One region of the Bradyrhizobium sp. B117 genome, then DNA from elsewhere that is predicted to be linked to it. Evidence: predicted binding sites of a transcription regulator. Region 1 holds the regulator's gene; the other holds the start of a gene.
What was found. Region 1 encodes LexA, which represses DNA repair genes until DNA is damaged. Its sites were predicted from a motif close to TGTTCNNNNTGTGTTCNG; they were not measured.

Region 1 (7,141 bases):
ATGCGAGGAACGCGTTCTTCTTCGGCTCGAATCCACGACTCTATCGGGGCAGGGACGGCGTTGCCGATTACTTCGCCGGCCTGCCGCGCTGGCGTAAGCCATCTGCGGCCTTTTCCGAGGTGAACGCAGCGCAGGCCGGCCCTGACCTGATCAACGTGGCGGCAACCATCACGTTCGACCTCGCGGGCGAACGGGACGATCTCATCGTCAAGATGAGCTGGGTCATCATGCGCGAGGATGGCGACTGGAAGATCGTCAATCACCACGCCTCGTCGCAGGTGCCGCTGATCTAGCGGACGCTCCATCAGTCTCGTCATTCCGGGCTCGCGACTTCGTCGCGCCCCGGAATGACGATTGAACGAACGTAGGCTCGCCGCGTTTACACGGATCCCAACCAAGGATCCGCCATGCAGAACATCGCAGAGCATATGGAAGTCATCGGCGCCGACGGCGTCCACATCGGCACCGTCGACCGGGTCGAGGGCAATCGCATCAAGCTGACCAAGAAGGACAGCGGCGAGGGCAGCCACAAGGGGCACCATCACTTCATCGACAAGGGTCTCGTTGCCGACGTCGAGGGCAACAAGGTCCGCCTGTCGGCGAAAGCGGATGTCGCCGTGACGATGGAAGAGGAAAAGTAGGGCGGGCGTCCGTCCGTTCCTGATCCGTACCGCTATTCGTCCGCCTGCACGTTCCGGTAGCCTTGGCACCCGTCGCGTATCGCAGGGTGCTAGGGAATGGCGGAGCCGGGCCGGCCGCAGCGTGTCTCGCAAGGGATCGCGGGAACTTGGCCGACGGGCCGAACCGCCTCGGCCGGCGGCTTCGCGCCGGTGGGCTCCGGCCTCTGGCCCGCGACCGTCGAGACGCTCCGCGCATGGGCGCGCGCTGAAACCGGCGCCGGGCGGCTGTTGCCGTGGGTGCCTGTCGCGTTCGGCGGCGGCATCGCGCTGTACTTCGCGGCCGATCATGAGCCGGTGCTGTGGGTCGTTGCCGCCACCGCGGTCGCGCTCATGTGTGGTGCGGTCCTGTTGCGGCGGAGCCGGTGGTTTGCGCCTGCGCTTCTGATCGCGGCGGTCGCGGCCGGCTTGGCCATGGCGACCTGGAAGACGGCGCGTATCGCGCACACGGTGCTGGCAAAACCGCTCTATTCGGTATCGTTGTCGGGCTTTGTCGAGGCCCGCGACATCCGCGAGCGCACCGACCGTTTTGTCCTTCGCGTCACCGCGATGGAGGCGCAGCGCAGCGACGTCAAGCTCGAGCGCGTGCGCCTGTCGGTGCGCAAGGGGACCGCGCCCGAGGTCGGCAGCTTCGTGCAGCTGAAGGCGCGGCTATTGCCGCCGATTTCGCCGGTTCGTCCCGGCAGCTACGATTTCTCGCGTGACATGTTCTTCCAGGGCATCGGCGCCTCCGGTTTCGTGATGGGCGCGATCACCGCGTCCGTGCCGCCGGATGCCGGCGGCCTGCGGCTGCGCTATGCCGCGTTCATGCAAGGCCTGCGCGATGCGATCGACGCGCGCATCCGTGCGACGCTCGAGGGCGACAATCGCGCCATCGCGACGGCGCTGCTCACTGGTCGGCGCGATGCGATCACGACGCCCGTCAACGATGCAATGTTCATCTCGGGGCTGGGTCATGTGCTGTCGATCTCCGGCTACCACATGGCGGTCGTCGCCGGCGTCGTGTTCTTCGCGGTGCGCGCGCTGCTGGCCTTGATTCCGGCGCTTGCGGCCGGTTTCGCCATCAAGAAGTGGTCGGCGGCCGCGGCATTGGTTGCGGCGGCGTTCTATCTGCTGCTGTCGGGCGCGGAAGTCGCGACGCAAAGGTCGTTCTTCATGACGGCGGTGGTGCTGATCGCGGTGATGGTCGACCGCCGCGCCATCACCTTCCGCACGCTGGCCGTGGCGGCGCTGATCGTGCTTGCGGTCGCGCCGGAGGCGCTGGTGCATCCGAGTTTCCAGATGTCGTTCGCGGCGACGCTTGGGCTGGTGGCGCTGGTGCAGATCGGCATGCCGAACCTGTTTGCCTCGCCCGATCATTCCACGACCGCGCGCATCGCGCTGTGGGGCGGGCGCGAGATCGCGATGCTGTTCCTGGCCTCGCTGATCGCGGGGCTTGCGACCACGCCCTACGCCGCCTTCCACTTCCACCGCGTCACGCCGTTCGGCGTGCTCGCCAATCTTGGCGCGATGCCGGTGGTCTCGGCGCTGGTCATGCCGGCCGGGCTGTTGGGCCTGCTTGCGGCACCGTTCGGGCTCGACGCCGTGTTCTGGTGGCTGATGGGGATCGGCATCGACTGGATGATTGCGGTCTCGCGCTGGGTAGCGGGACTGCCGGGCGCTGTCGGCAGCATCCCCGCCTTCGGCATAGGCCCGCTGATTGCGGCGAGCCTCGGGGTCATCGTGATGGGTCTGTTGCGCACGCCGCTGCGCTGGTCCGGCGCCGTGGTGCTGCTGGCGGCGATCCTCTGGGGCCTGTCGGCACGCCAACCGGACATTTTAATTGCCGGGGACGGCCAGAGCGTCGCGGTGCGGGGGCGGGACGGGCACCTGCACCTGATCAGGGCCAGCAAGGACGGTTTTCTGCTCAAGGAATGGTTGGCTGCCGACGCCGATGTGCGTGACGCCGGCAGTGCCGCGCTGGCTGACGGCGTGTCATGCGACGAGGCCGGCTGCGTCACGCCGCTCGCCGACGGGCGGCTGGTGGCGCTGTCCCTGCGGATCGACGCGCTGGCGGATGATTGCAGTCGCGCTGCATTGGTGGTGACGGCAAGGCCCGCGCCGCCGGATTGCGCGGCGATGGTGGTCGACCGGCAGCGTCTGACGAGGCAGGGCGCGCTGGCGCTGACACAAGCTGGTGAGGGATTTGCGGTGCTGGCGGTGAAAGCGAGGGGCGCAAATCGCCCCTGGTCGCCGGCTGCTGCCGGCGAGGGCGTTTCCGAACTGACCCTCTTGCCACCGTCTGGAACTCCGCGCGTCCGGGACGCAACACCGTCGGAGGCCGACCTTGCGGCGGAGGACTAGGATCTATTTCAACCGATCGGCAGACGCGGCGTTGTCGGCCGGCTGTCGACACCGACCTGCGGCTTGTGCTCGCGCTCGCTCAGCGGCTGGGTCACGGGCAGTTGCAGCACGGTTGCCTGCTGGCCTTCGACGAGCTGTGTCACCAGCACGTATTTGCCGTCGGGGAATTCGATCGCGTCATGATGGCGATCGGGAATGTGCGGATCGATCTTGCCGAACTTGCCGACGCGCGAATTGACGGTGCGCGTCCAGATCCAGCGATTGTCGTAGCGGACGTTGTCGGCGAAGGCGAGCTCCGTTCCCGGCAGCAGGCAGACCGCGACGGTCGGATCGGCCGCGGAGGCAAAGCCGCGCGTCGAGGTGCCGCGGAACGTTGTCGTCACGATCGTCTCGCCGACCTCGGCAGGGCGCGATGCGACGGCATGCAGGCTGTAGTCACACATCGTGGGTGCTCCTCATGCGGAGATAGCAACCCGTGCCTCTGTCTTACGAGGCGCAGGCCTCTATCAGAGTGGAAGCATAATAGCGTCTGCGCGGTTGTAGGCAAATCTGCGGCTCGCTGCCGCAGCGTGCGATCACATTATCTTTCCCGAATCCGCTGGGAACAAAGTCTGCTTTCGTGCATTCGGTGGGGGTATCAGCGGCCAGCCGGAGCCGACCAGCCGGAATTTGGCCAGACCGCTTGTGACGTTTGCGTCAGCGCATTGCGCGCGTTTCGGACTTGCTCGCTCATTGCAGTCTCCTTGGCCACGTCCTTGCGGACATGGCGGTGCGATGGTGCGGCAACGGCTTGCGACGCTGATGCTGCGACCAGCACCGCGGCTACTGTGCTCAGGATGATCTTGCGCATGAGGTCTCCTCGAACCTTCGCAGCCGAAGCCGTGCTGCTTCGTGCGGTGTGGCGAGGATGTAGCGCCGGGGGAGGGGCCGGATAATCTGCGCGAAACCAGAAAGACTATCCAGCGCGAGCGGACAATCATCCGCTCCGATCTCTGGTCGGCGATGCCGATCGAAGCGCGCGGACAGCGCGCTCAGTACTTCCGGTATCAGTACTTCCGATAAAGCCCGATCAGCTTGCCCTGAATCTTGACCCGGTTCGGCGGCAGGATGCGTACCTCATAGGCCGCATTGGCGGGCTCGAGCGCGATCGAGGCGCCGCGGCGGCGGAAGCGCTTCAAGGTCGCTTCCTCGTCGTCGATCAGCGCCACCACGATGTCGCCGGTGTCGGCGCTCTCGTTGCGCTGGATCAGCGCCATGTCGCCGTCGAGTATGCCGGCTTCCACCATGGAATCGCCGCGCACTTCGAGCGCGTAGTGCTCGCCAGAGCCGAGCATGTCGGGCGGGACGCTAATGGTGTGGCTGCGGGTCTGCAACGCCTCGATCGGCGTGCCGGCCGCGATACGGCCCATCACGGGCACCGCGACGGGACGCTCGCCCTCGTCCGCGGGCGGGCTGGAGGTCGTGCGGACCTTGCCGAGGTTGCCCTCGATGACGCTCGGCGTGAAGCCGCGACGATTGCCGGCGGCGGCCTGCAGCTCAGGCAGCTTGATCACCTCGATGGCGCGGGCGCGGTTGGGCAGGCGGCGGATGAAGCCGCGCTCCTCGAGCGCGGTGATCAGGCGATGGATGCCTGATTTCGAGCGCAGGTCGAGCGCGTCCTTCATCTCGTCGAAGGATGGCGGCACGCCGCTTTCCTTCAGTCGCTCGCTGATGAACCGCAGGAGCTCGTACTGTTTGCGCGTTAACATCTCGACCAAAATCCCCCGGTTGATGTCGTTCGATTCCGAGACGATGAATTCAGCGATAAGCCGCTGCATGCTCGAAACAAATCATGAACGGACACTATATGTTCGATACATGTTCCGCAACTGCTTAATTTACCGTGAACGCGACAAAGTTCGCGCCACGCGTGTGGCCTGCGCGTTCAGACCGGCAGGCGCAGCACCTCGCAAGGTGTGCCGGCTTCGGCCTTCGGCGCGAACGGCGCGCGCACGAGAAGTGCCTGTGCCGCAGCGAGATTCGCAAGCAGCGAGGAATCCTGGTGATTGACGGGAAGGGCGATCAGCGTGCCGTCGTCGCGCGTTTCCAGGCGCGCGCGCAGATAATCCTCGCGCTGGTCGTTGGCGCCGACATCGCGGCCGAGCACCGCGCGCTCGCGGCGATGGTGAATCGCGGAACGGCCCGACAGCGCGCGAATCAGCGGCACCATGAACAGGAAGGCACACACATAGGATGACACGGGATTGCCGGGCAGGCCGATCACGCGCATCGCCGCCAGGTGTCCATGCATCATCGGCTTGCCGGGCCGCATTGCGATCTTCCAGAACGTCATCGCGATGCCCTCGGCCTTCAGCGCCTGCTGGACCAGATCGTGGTCGCCGACCGAGGCGCCGCCGGTGGTGATCAGGATGTCGGCGCCGCTCTCGCGGGCGCGGCGGATGCCCGCGGTGGTGGCGTCCAGGGTATCGGCGGCAACACCGAGATCGACGGTATCGGCGCCCTCACTGCGGGCGAGCGCGTGCAGGGCGTAGCCGTTGGAATAGACGATCTGGCCGGGGCCAGGCGTGGTGCCCGGCATCACCAGCTCGTCGCCGGTGGCGAGAATCGCGACTTTCGGGCGGCGGCGGACGGGCAGAAGCGGGTGATTCATGCCGGCGGCGAGCGCGAGGTCGCGCTCGGTCAGCCGGATACCCTTGCGCAGCAGCACGTCGCCCGCGCGGAAATCGACGCCGGCCGGGCGGATGTGTCGCCCCGTCACGGCCGTTTCCTTGATCGTGATGCGCCTCCCATCCGCAACTGTGTCCTCCTGGATCACGACTGCGTCGGCCCCGTCGGGAACGACGCCGCCGGTGAAGATCCGCACGGCTTCGCCGGCGCCGACCGATCCCGCAAACGGCCGGCCCGCCGCGACCTCGCCGATCACGGTGAGCTGGGAATCGATTGTCGCGGCATCGGCCGCACGCACCGCATAGCCATCCATCGCCGACATCGCCTGCGGCGGCTGCGTGCGCCGCGCCGCGACGTCGCGGGCGAGCACGCGGTGGAAGGCTTGGTCGAGCGCGACCGTTTCTTCAGGCAGCGGCTCTGCGCCGGCAAGCACCGCGGCAAGCGCGTCAGAAACCGGCATCAGGGCCACGGGTGAGAACTCCAGCTGCGTCCGTTCGGGCAAATCGGCGGCGAGAGTTCTAGCCGAGTGCAGGCGCTGAGGCAAAAAGGCGCTCACGCAGGAGGATTCATCCGCTCTGCAGTGAAGGACAGACGTCAAATCCGCCGCGGCATGATCCAGAAGGCCAGACAGACCGGTACGAGGATGGCCATGGCGAGGATGAGAAGGACGAGAGCCACGGCCAGCATCGGTCAACTCCCCGGCGGCTCGTCCGGACTGACGTCCGGCGCTTTGGGACTCTGATCCTTGTCGGGCAGCGGATCGGCCTGCGATTTCAGGTCGGCGGCCTTGCTGATCAGCTTGGCGGAGAGCTCAGAATCCGAGGTGGTTCTGGCGTATTTCATCAGCAGCGAGGCCTGCTTGGTGAGGTAGGTTTTGCCCAACACGACGATAAGCCCGATGTAGAATTCCCAACGGACTTATGAGTCCGGAAGCCCGTATTCGTTCCGGGAACTCTGTACAAAATTGCACAAAGTGATTTGGTTCCTCATTTTGCGTCAGATTAGTTCCAGGCCCCCTGGGCACCGGACGTTAAACCCCGAGCGCCTTCAAGGCGTTCCCGACGGCGGTTGGCGAGGTCACATGCACCGCGGTCAGGCCGCGGGCGCGGGCTCCCTCGATGTTCTCGGCAAGATCGTCGAAAAATACGATCCGGTTGGCTGGCACGCCGATAGCGGCGACGACATGGTCGAAAGCTTCCGCATCGGGTTTGCGCAGGCCGATGCTGGAGGACAGGTAGACCTCGCGGAAATGGCCGAGCAGATCGGCGTATTCCTTCGAGAAATAGTCCACATGCGGCCGGTTGGTGTTGGAGAAGGCGTAGAGCGGCATTTGCCTCGCCGCGCGCGGCAGCAACTCGGCTATGTCAGGCATCTCGCCGGCGAAGATCGCGTTCCAGCCTTCCAGGAACTGGGCGTCGGAAATGCCGATCCCGAGTGAGTTGCGCAGCGAGGCG
Region 2 (7,141 bases), 4.5 Mb from region 1:
CCGGCGAGGTCTTCATGGGCGAGGTGCCGGAGTATTCGGTGGTGGTGCCCGGCGCGCTGCCCGGCAAGCCGATGAAGAACGGCCAGATCGGCCCGAGCACGGCTTGCGCCGTCATCGTCAAGCGCGTCGACGAGCGCACGCGCTCGAAGACCAGCATCAACGAGCTGCTGCGGGATTGAGTTCGGCGCACACCGCTGTCGTCCCGGCGAAAGCCGGGACCCATCACCACAGGGCGTAGTTTGGCGAAGACTCATCGCTCGGTACGACTATCTTTCGCTGCCCGATAGTTTCCGCGGTATGGGTCCCGGCTTTCGCCGGGACGACACCGAAGGCCCATCGAACCCTCCCTCCCTCCATCGCGACCAATCACCGGGCGGCCACTCCCGCCCGGAGCCTCTCGCATGGACTGGACCTGGTATTTCTTTCGCTTCGACGGCCGCATCAACCGTGCCCTGCTGTGGCAGGCGCTGCTGATCGTCGTGCTGCTCGCAGGTTTGCTGGACGTGATCGGTCAGGTCATCCGGTCGCTCGAAGCGGGCACATCGATCGCCCTCAAGCTCGGCTTGGATATCAATTTCGACTTCAGCACCGACGGCCTGTTCAAGGCGATCGACCCGCGCGCCTACCGCTTGCTGCCAACCGCCGACCGTCCGACCCTGATCCTGAAGGTGCTCGGCACCTCGCTATTTTTCTGGATCCTCCTCGCGACCACGATCAAGCGGCTGCACGATCGCGACCGGAGCGGCTGGTGGCTCGTGCCCCTCTTCTTCGTTCCCCGGCTGCTGCTTCATTTCAACGAGCTGCTGCCCGACGCCTCCTGGTTCGTCCCGTTCGACCTGGCCATCGATGCGCTGTGGTTGTGGGGGTTCGTCGAATTGTTCATCGCGCCCGGCACGTCCGGCGACAACCGGTTTGGTCCGGATCCACTCGCCAAGGACGAGGACCGTCCTGCCGCGCCACCTGCACAAAGCTGGGACCAGCAGCGCGAGATCGATTTTGTCCCGCCCAGCGCTAGCCCACCCGGCGGCATGCATGTTAAGCGGAGCGCATGACCGATGCTCTCTCGATTGCCCGCGATCTCATCCGCTGCCCCTCGGTAACCCCTGAAGATGCCGGTGCGCTGGGGGTGCTTGAAAAGGCCCTCGCCGCCGCCGGCTTTACCTGCCACCGCGTGACCTTCAGCGAAGAAGGCACCCCCGATGTCGACAATCTCTATGCGCGGATCGGCACCGAAGGACCGCACATCACCTTCGCCGGCCACACCGACGTGGTGCCGCCGGGCGACGAGAGCGCCTGGAGCGTCGGCGCGTTCTCCGGCGAGGTGAAGGACGGTTTTCTGCACGGCCGCGGCGCGGTGGACATGAAGGGCGGCATCGCCTGCTCGGTCGCCGCCGTGCTGGAGCATCTCGCCGCCAATGGCGGCAAGCCGCGCGCCGACGGGACGGGCTCGATCTCGTTCCTGATCACGGGCGACGAGGAAGACGTCTCGATCAACGGCACCATCAAGCTGCTCAAATGGGCTGCCGAGCGCGGCGAAAAATTCGATCATTGCGTGCTCGGCGAGCCCTCCAATGTCGAGACGCTCGGCGACACCATCAAGGTCGGCCGACGCGGCTCGCAATCCGGCACGCTTTATGTCGACGGCGTGCAGGGCCATGTCGCCTATCCGCACCGCGCCTCCAATCCGGTGCCGGATATCTCAAGGTTGATCGTGGCGATCTCCGACGAGCCGCTCGACCATGGCAGCGCGCAATTCCAGGCCTCCAATCTCGAATTCACTTCAGTGGACGTCGGCAACAAGGCTTCCAACGTCATCCCCGGCGAGGCCCGCGCAAAATTCAACATCCGCTACAACGACAACCACACCCAGGCATCCCTGCGCGAGCTGGTCGAGGCGCGCCTCGCAAAAGCCTGCGGCAACCGCATCAAGGCCCGCATCGTCTGGGAGCCCTCGAACTCCAACGTGTTCGTCACCAAACCCGGCCCGTTCACCGATCTCGCCGTCTCCGCGATCGAGGAAGTCACGGGCCGCAAGCCGGAGCTGTCGACGAGCGGTGGGACTTCGGATGCACGCTTCATCTCGAGCTACTGCCCGGTGATCGAGTTCGGCTTGGTCGGCCAGACCATGCACCAGGTCGACGAGCGCGTGCCGGTGACGGATCTGGAGAAGCTGACGCGGGTGTATCGCGGGATTTTGCAAAGGTATTTTGGGTAGGAGCTGCCGTCTTCCGCTCCGTCGTCGCCCCTACTCCGCTGTCATCGCCCGCGAAGGCGGGCGATCCAGTATTCCAGAGACGGTAGTGATTGAGCCGAGAGGCCGCGGCGTACTGGATGCCCCGCCTTCGCGGGGCATGACACCGATAATGAGGCGAGAGCTCCCGCCTCGCTAATAATCCACCTTCATCAGATACAGCCCCTCCGGCGGGGCGACGATGCCGCAGGCGGCGCGGTTGCGCGCGGCGAGCGCCGCGGAGAGATCGTCCGCGGTCCAGCGTCCTTCGCCGACCCAGACCAGCGAGCCCACCATCGAGCGGACCTGGCTGTGCAGGAACGAGCGTGCCGACGTCACGATGGTGATCTCGCGGCCGTCGCGCAGCACGTCGAGTTGGTCGAGCGTCTTCTCCGGCGACTTGGCCTGGCACTCGGTGTCGCGGAAGGTGGTGAAATCGTGCTTGCCGAGCAGGCGCTTTGCTGCCGCATGCATCGCATCGGCATCGAGCTTGCGCGGCACGCGCCAGGCGTGACCGACATCGAGAGCGAGATTGGCGCGGGTGTTGATGACGCGATAGCGGTAGTGGCGCTTCACCGCCGAGAAGCGCGCCTCGAATGTATCAGGGACGATCTCGGCCTCGAGCACCGCGATCGGATGCGGGCGCAGATGCGCATTGAGCCCGTCACGAAACCGGCCCGGCGGAAACTGCTTCTCGACATCGACATGCGCGACCTGGCCGCGCGCATGCACGCCGGCATCGGTGCGGCCGGCGCCATGCACGCGCAGATCCGCGCCGGTCATCGCCTTCACGGCCGCTTCCAGCGCGCCCTGCACAGACGGCAGCGTCTCCTGGATCTGCCAGCCGAAGAACAGCGCGCCGTCATATTCGATGGTGAGCTTGTAGCGCGGCATCAGGAAAGCCGCATCGGCGGCTTCACAGGCACGCCGCGCAGGAAGTCCGCCGCCTGCATCCGGCCTTTGCCCTCGCGCTGCAGCTCGAGGATGCGGATGGCGCCGTCGCCGCAGGCGATGGTGAGATGATCATCGAGCACCGCACCCGGATCGCCCGCGCCCTTCGCCAGCTCGCAGCGCAGAATTTTGACGCGCGCATTCTCAAGCTCCGCCCATGCGCCGGGGAACGGCGACAGGCCATGGACGTGGCGGAGCACCGCGCGCGCCGGCTTCGTCCAGTCGATCCGCGCCTCGGCCTTGTCGATCTTGGCCGCATAGGTGACGCCGTCCTCGCTCTGCTTTTTGAGCTGCAGCCCGCCGCGTTCGAGCCCAGCCATGGCGCGCACCATCAGATCGGCGCCAAGACGGGAGAGACGATCATGCAGATCGACCGCGGTCATGTTGTCCGTGATCGGAAGCCGCTCGGCCATCGCGACGTCGCCGGTGTCGAGACCAACATCCATCTTCATCACCATCACGCCGCTCTCGGCATCGCCTGCCATGATCGCGCGGTTGATGGGAGCAGCGCCGCGCCAGCGCGGCAGCAGCGAAGCGTGCAGATTGTAGCAGCCGAGCTTCGGCGCATCGAGGATCGCCTGCGGCAGGATCATTCCGTAGGCGACGACGACGGCGGCATCGGCGTCGAAGGCGCGAAACTCATCGAGCGCCTCCTCAGTCTTCAGCGTCTTCGGCGTCAGCACGGGCACGCCGAGCTTTCGCGCCGCTTCTTCAACTGGAGTCGGCTGCAATTGCAGACCGCGCCGCCCGCCGGGTTTCGGCGCGCGGGTGTAGACGGCCAGGATCTCGTGGCCGTGCGCGACCAGCTCGAGCAGCGTCGGCACGGAGAAATCGGGCGTGCCCATGAAGATCAGACGGAGGGGCATCAACAGAACTCGCTGCGTTCCCTCCCCCCTTGCGGGGGAGGGCTAGGGAGAGGGGTGCCACACGACGCGCTCTCTCGGCTTGAGCGCGGATTGGTTCTTCGTCCCCGTTAGAACTTTTGCTGGGCTACCCCTCTCCCCCGCCCTCCCCCGCAAGGGGGGAGGGAGCGCACCGAGGGTGGGGCGGCTCCGATGACTCACTCCCCCGCGCGCTTGGCGGCTTTCTCGAACTTCTTGATGACGCGGTCGCGCTTGAGCTTCGACAGATAGTCGACGAACAGCACGCCGTTGAGATGGTCGATCTCGTGCTGGATGCAGGTGGCGTAGAGGCCTTCGGCATCCTCTTCGTGCAGCTTGCCGTCGAGATCGGTGAAGCGCACCCGCACCTTCGCAGGGCGCTCGACCTCCTCGTAATATTCGGGAATCGAGAGGCAGCCTTCCTCGTAAATGGACAGCTCCTCGGACGAGGCGATGATCTCCGGATTGATGAAGACGCGCGGCTCCGGCTTGGTCTCGCCGTCCGGGTTGGGCTTGGCGAGGTCCATGGTGATCAGCCGCAGCGGCTGCGCGACCTGGATCGCCGCAAGCCCGATGCCGGGCGCGTCGTACATGGTCTCGAACATGTCGTCGGCAAGCTTGCGGATCTCCGGCGTGACCTTCTCGATCGGCTTGGAGACCAGGCGCAGCTGCTTGTCGGGCAGAATGATGATTTCTCGTAGAGCCATGGCGGCGATTTAAGCCGCGCGCCGGATGCGGTCAATGCGGCCAGGAACCCGGTTCACGCTCCGCTCACGATAAAGCTTCAGGTTTCGTTAACCATAAAACTTAAGGGTTTCTTTACCGAAAACGTTCCCCCTTCGTTCGCGACCGGACGCGAATCGGATAGAAGGGCTGGCATGAACGAGATCATTTTCATGGCCGGCGACTGGCCGGTGCGCACCATCGATGCGCTGATCGGCTTCGGCGCGCTGGTCCTCATCCTGCTGGTTGTGATTGCGGTCGTGATCGCGCGCTCGGGACGGCGCGGCGCGGAACTCGCGATGGCCCACGCGATCCGGGCCGACGAGCTCGAGGAGCGCCTCGCCCAGGTGCTGCACGCCCAAGCTGAAGCCTCCGGCCGGGTCGATGCCATGACCCAGGCGCTGGCCGGCCGCCAGGCCGAGATGGCGCGGGCGGTCAACGAGCGGCTGGATTCGGTGACCCACCGCGTCGGCCAGTCCATGGAACATTCGACCCGCAACACCATGGAGAGCCTGCGCGCGCTGCACGAGCGGCTCGGCATCATCGACAACGCGCACAAGAACCTCACCGACCTCACCACGCAGGTGACGACCTTGCGCGATGTCCTCGCCAACAAGCAGTCGCGCGGCGCCTTCGGCCAGGCGCGGATGGAGGCGATCGTCCAGGACGGCCTTCCCAAAGGCTCCTACGAGTTCCAGTTCACGCTCTCGACCGGCAAGCGGCCCGACTGTGTCGTGTTCCTGCCCGACCAGCGTCCGCTCTGCATCGATGCAAAATTTCCGCTGGAAGCGATGACGGCGCTGCACGACGCTCGCACCGACGAGGAGCGGCGCGTCGCCACGCAGCGGCTGCGCGGCGACGTGATGAAGCATGTCAGCGACATCGCGGAAAAATATCTCGTCGCCGGCGAGACCCAGGAGATGGCGTTGATGTTCGTGCCGTCGGAATCGGTCTATGCGGAAATCCATGACGGTTTCGACGACGTGATCCAGAAGGCCTATCGCGCCCGCATCGTGCTGGTGTCGCCCTCGCTCCTGATGCTGGCGATCCAGGTGATGCAGCAGATCATGAAGGACGCGCGCATGCGCGATGCCGCCGACCAGATCCGCACCGAGGTGATCAAGCTCGGCGACGATCTGGGACGTCTCAGGGATCGCGTGCTGAAGCTGCAAAAGCATTTTGCCGACGTGAACGAGGACGTCCGCCAGGTGCTGATCTCCGCCGACAAGATCGAGAAGCGCGCCGGGCGGATCGAGGAGCTCGATTTCAGCAAGACCGACGCGCCGGAAGGCCCGCGGCTGGTGGCGACGGGCGCGGGCGAGCTGTTTCCGCGGAAGCTCCAGGCGGGGGAGTGATTCTAGGACACTGTCATGCCCCGCGAAGGCGGGGCATCCAGTACGCTGTGACGGTCGTTGTTGAACCGAGGTGCTGGTGAGTACTGGATCGTCCGCCTTCGCGGACGATGACACCGTTGAGGTGGTCACATGGGGGCACGCCACTACTATGTTTACATTCTCGCCTCCAAGATCGGCGGCACGCTCTATATTGGCATGACGAACGACCTCATCCGTCGCGTCGCTCAGCACAAGTCCAAGCTGATCGAGAGCTTCACCGAGAAGTATGATGTCGCTCGGCTCGTCTACTTCGAGCAGTTCGACGACCCCGAGAACGCGATCAAGCGCGAGAAGCGGCTGAAGAAGTGGAACAGGGCCTGGAAGGTCCGATTGATCGAGCAACACAATCCGAATTGGGATGACCTGTATCACGAGATCGCCGGGCCGCCATAAAGCTGCCATGCCCCGCCGCGCTGTCATACCCCGCGAAGGCGGGGTATCCAGTACGCCGCGGCAGTTGTGGTTGAACTGAGAAGCCGGTGGTTACTAGATCGTCCGCCTTCGCGGACGATGACACCGAGAGGGCGACGACACCTCCTTTGCCGCTGGCAGCGACGACAGCTCCCTTGTGGCCCCTAGAATCTGCTAACACCACCCGATGACCGCACCCGAGGTGACCTCCCCCGCCGCTAGCCCCGCTCCCGCGACCTCCTGGCGCGAGAGCCTGGCCGTGTACCTGCAACCGCGGGTGCTGATCGTGCTGTTCCTCGGCTTCTCCTCGGGGCTGCCGCTGGCGCTGTCGGGCTCGACGCTGCTGGTGTGGATGCGCGAGGCCGGGGTCGATCTCAAGACCATCGGACTGTTTGCGCTGGTCGGCACGCCCTACACGCTGAAATTCCTGTGGGCGCCGCTGGTGGATGCGCTCCACGTGCCGCTGTTCACCCGCACGTTCGGACGGCGGCGCGGCTGGCTGGTGTTCTCGCAATTGCTGCTGATCATCGCGATCCTGTTGCTGGCGATGA

Region 2: a site for LexA is predicted at 4,892-4,909, ahead of rmuC (DNA recombination protein RmuC). Genes of this name have one in related genera too.

What each region holds. Positions count from the first base shown of each region.
Region 1 covers NZ_CP152414.1:5,016,193-5,023,333, forward strand. Annotated here, with positions in the region: gene AAFG16_RS24610 (nuclear transport factor 2 family protein) at 1-293, shown strand, start outside; gene AAFG16_RS24615 (DUF2171 domain-containing protein) at 408-641, shown strand; gene AAFG16_RS24620 (ComEC/Rec2 family competence protein) at 738-3,020, shown strand; gene AAFG16_RS24625 (hypothetical protein) at 3,029-3,463, opposite strand; gene AAFG16_RS24630 (hypothetical protein) at 3,658-3,870, opposite strand; gene lexA (transcriptional repressor LexA) at 4,067-4,768, opposite strand; gene glp (gephyrin-like molybdotransferase Glp) at 4,945-6,156, opposite strand; gene AAFG16_RS24645 (hypothetical protein) at 6,378-6,572, opposite strand; gene AAFG16_RS24650 (HAD family phosphatase) at 6,718-7,141, opposite strand, start outside.
Region 2 covers NZ_CP152414.1:555,234-562,374, reverse strand. Annotated here, with positions in the region: gene dapD (2,3,4,5-tetrahydropyridine-2,6-dicarboxylate N-succinyltransferase) at 1-179, shown strand, start outside; gene AAFG16_RS02660 (DUF805 domain-containing protein) at 402-1,052, shown strand; gene dapE (succinyl-diaminopimelate desuccinylase) at 1,049-2,215, shown strand; gene truA (tRNA pseudouridine(38-40) synthase TruA) at 2,387-3,124, opposite strand; gene fmt (methionyl-tRNA formyltransferase) at 3,124-4,047, opposite strand; gene def (peptide deformylase) at 4,242-4,769, opposite strand; gene rmuC (DNA recombination protein RmuC) at 4,941-6,140, shown strand; gene AAFG16_RS02630 (GIY-YIG nuclease family protein) at 6,270-6,572, shown strand; gene AAFG16_RS02625 (MFS transporter) at 6,778-7,141, shown strand, end outside.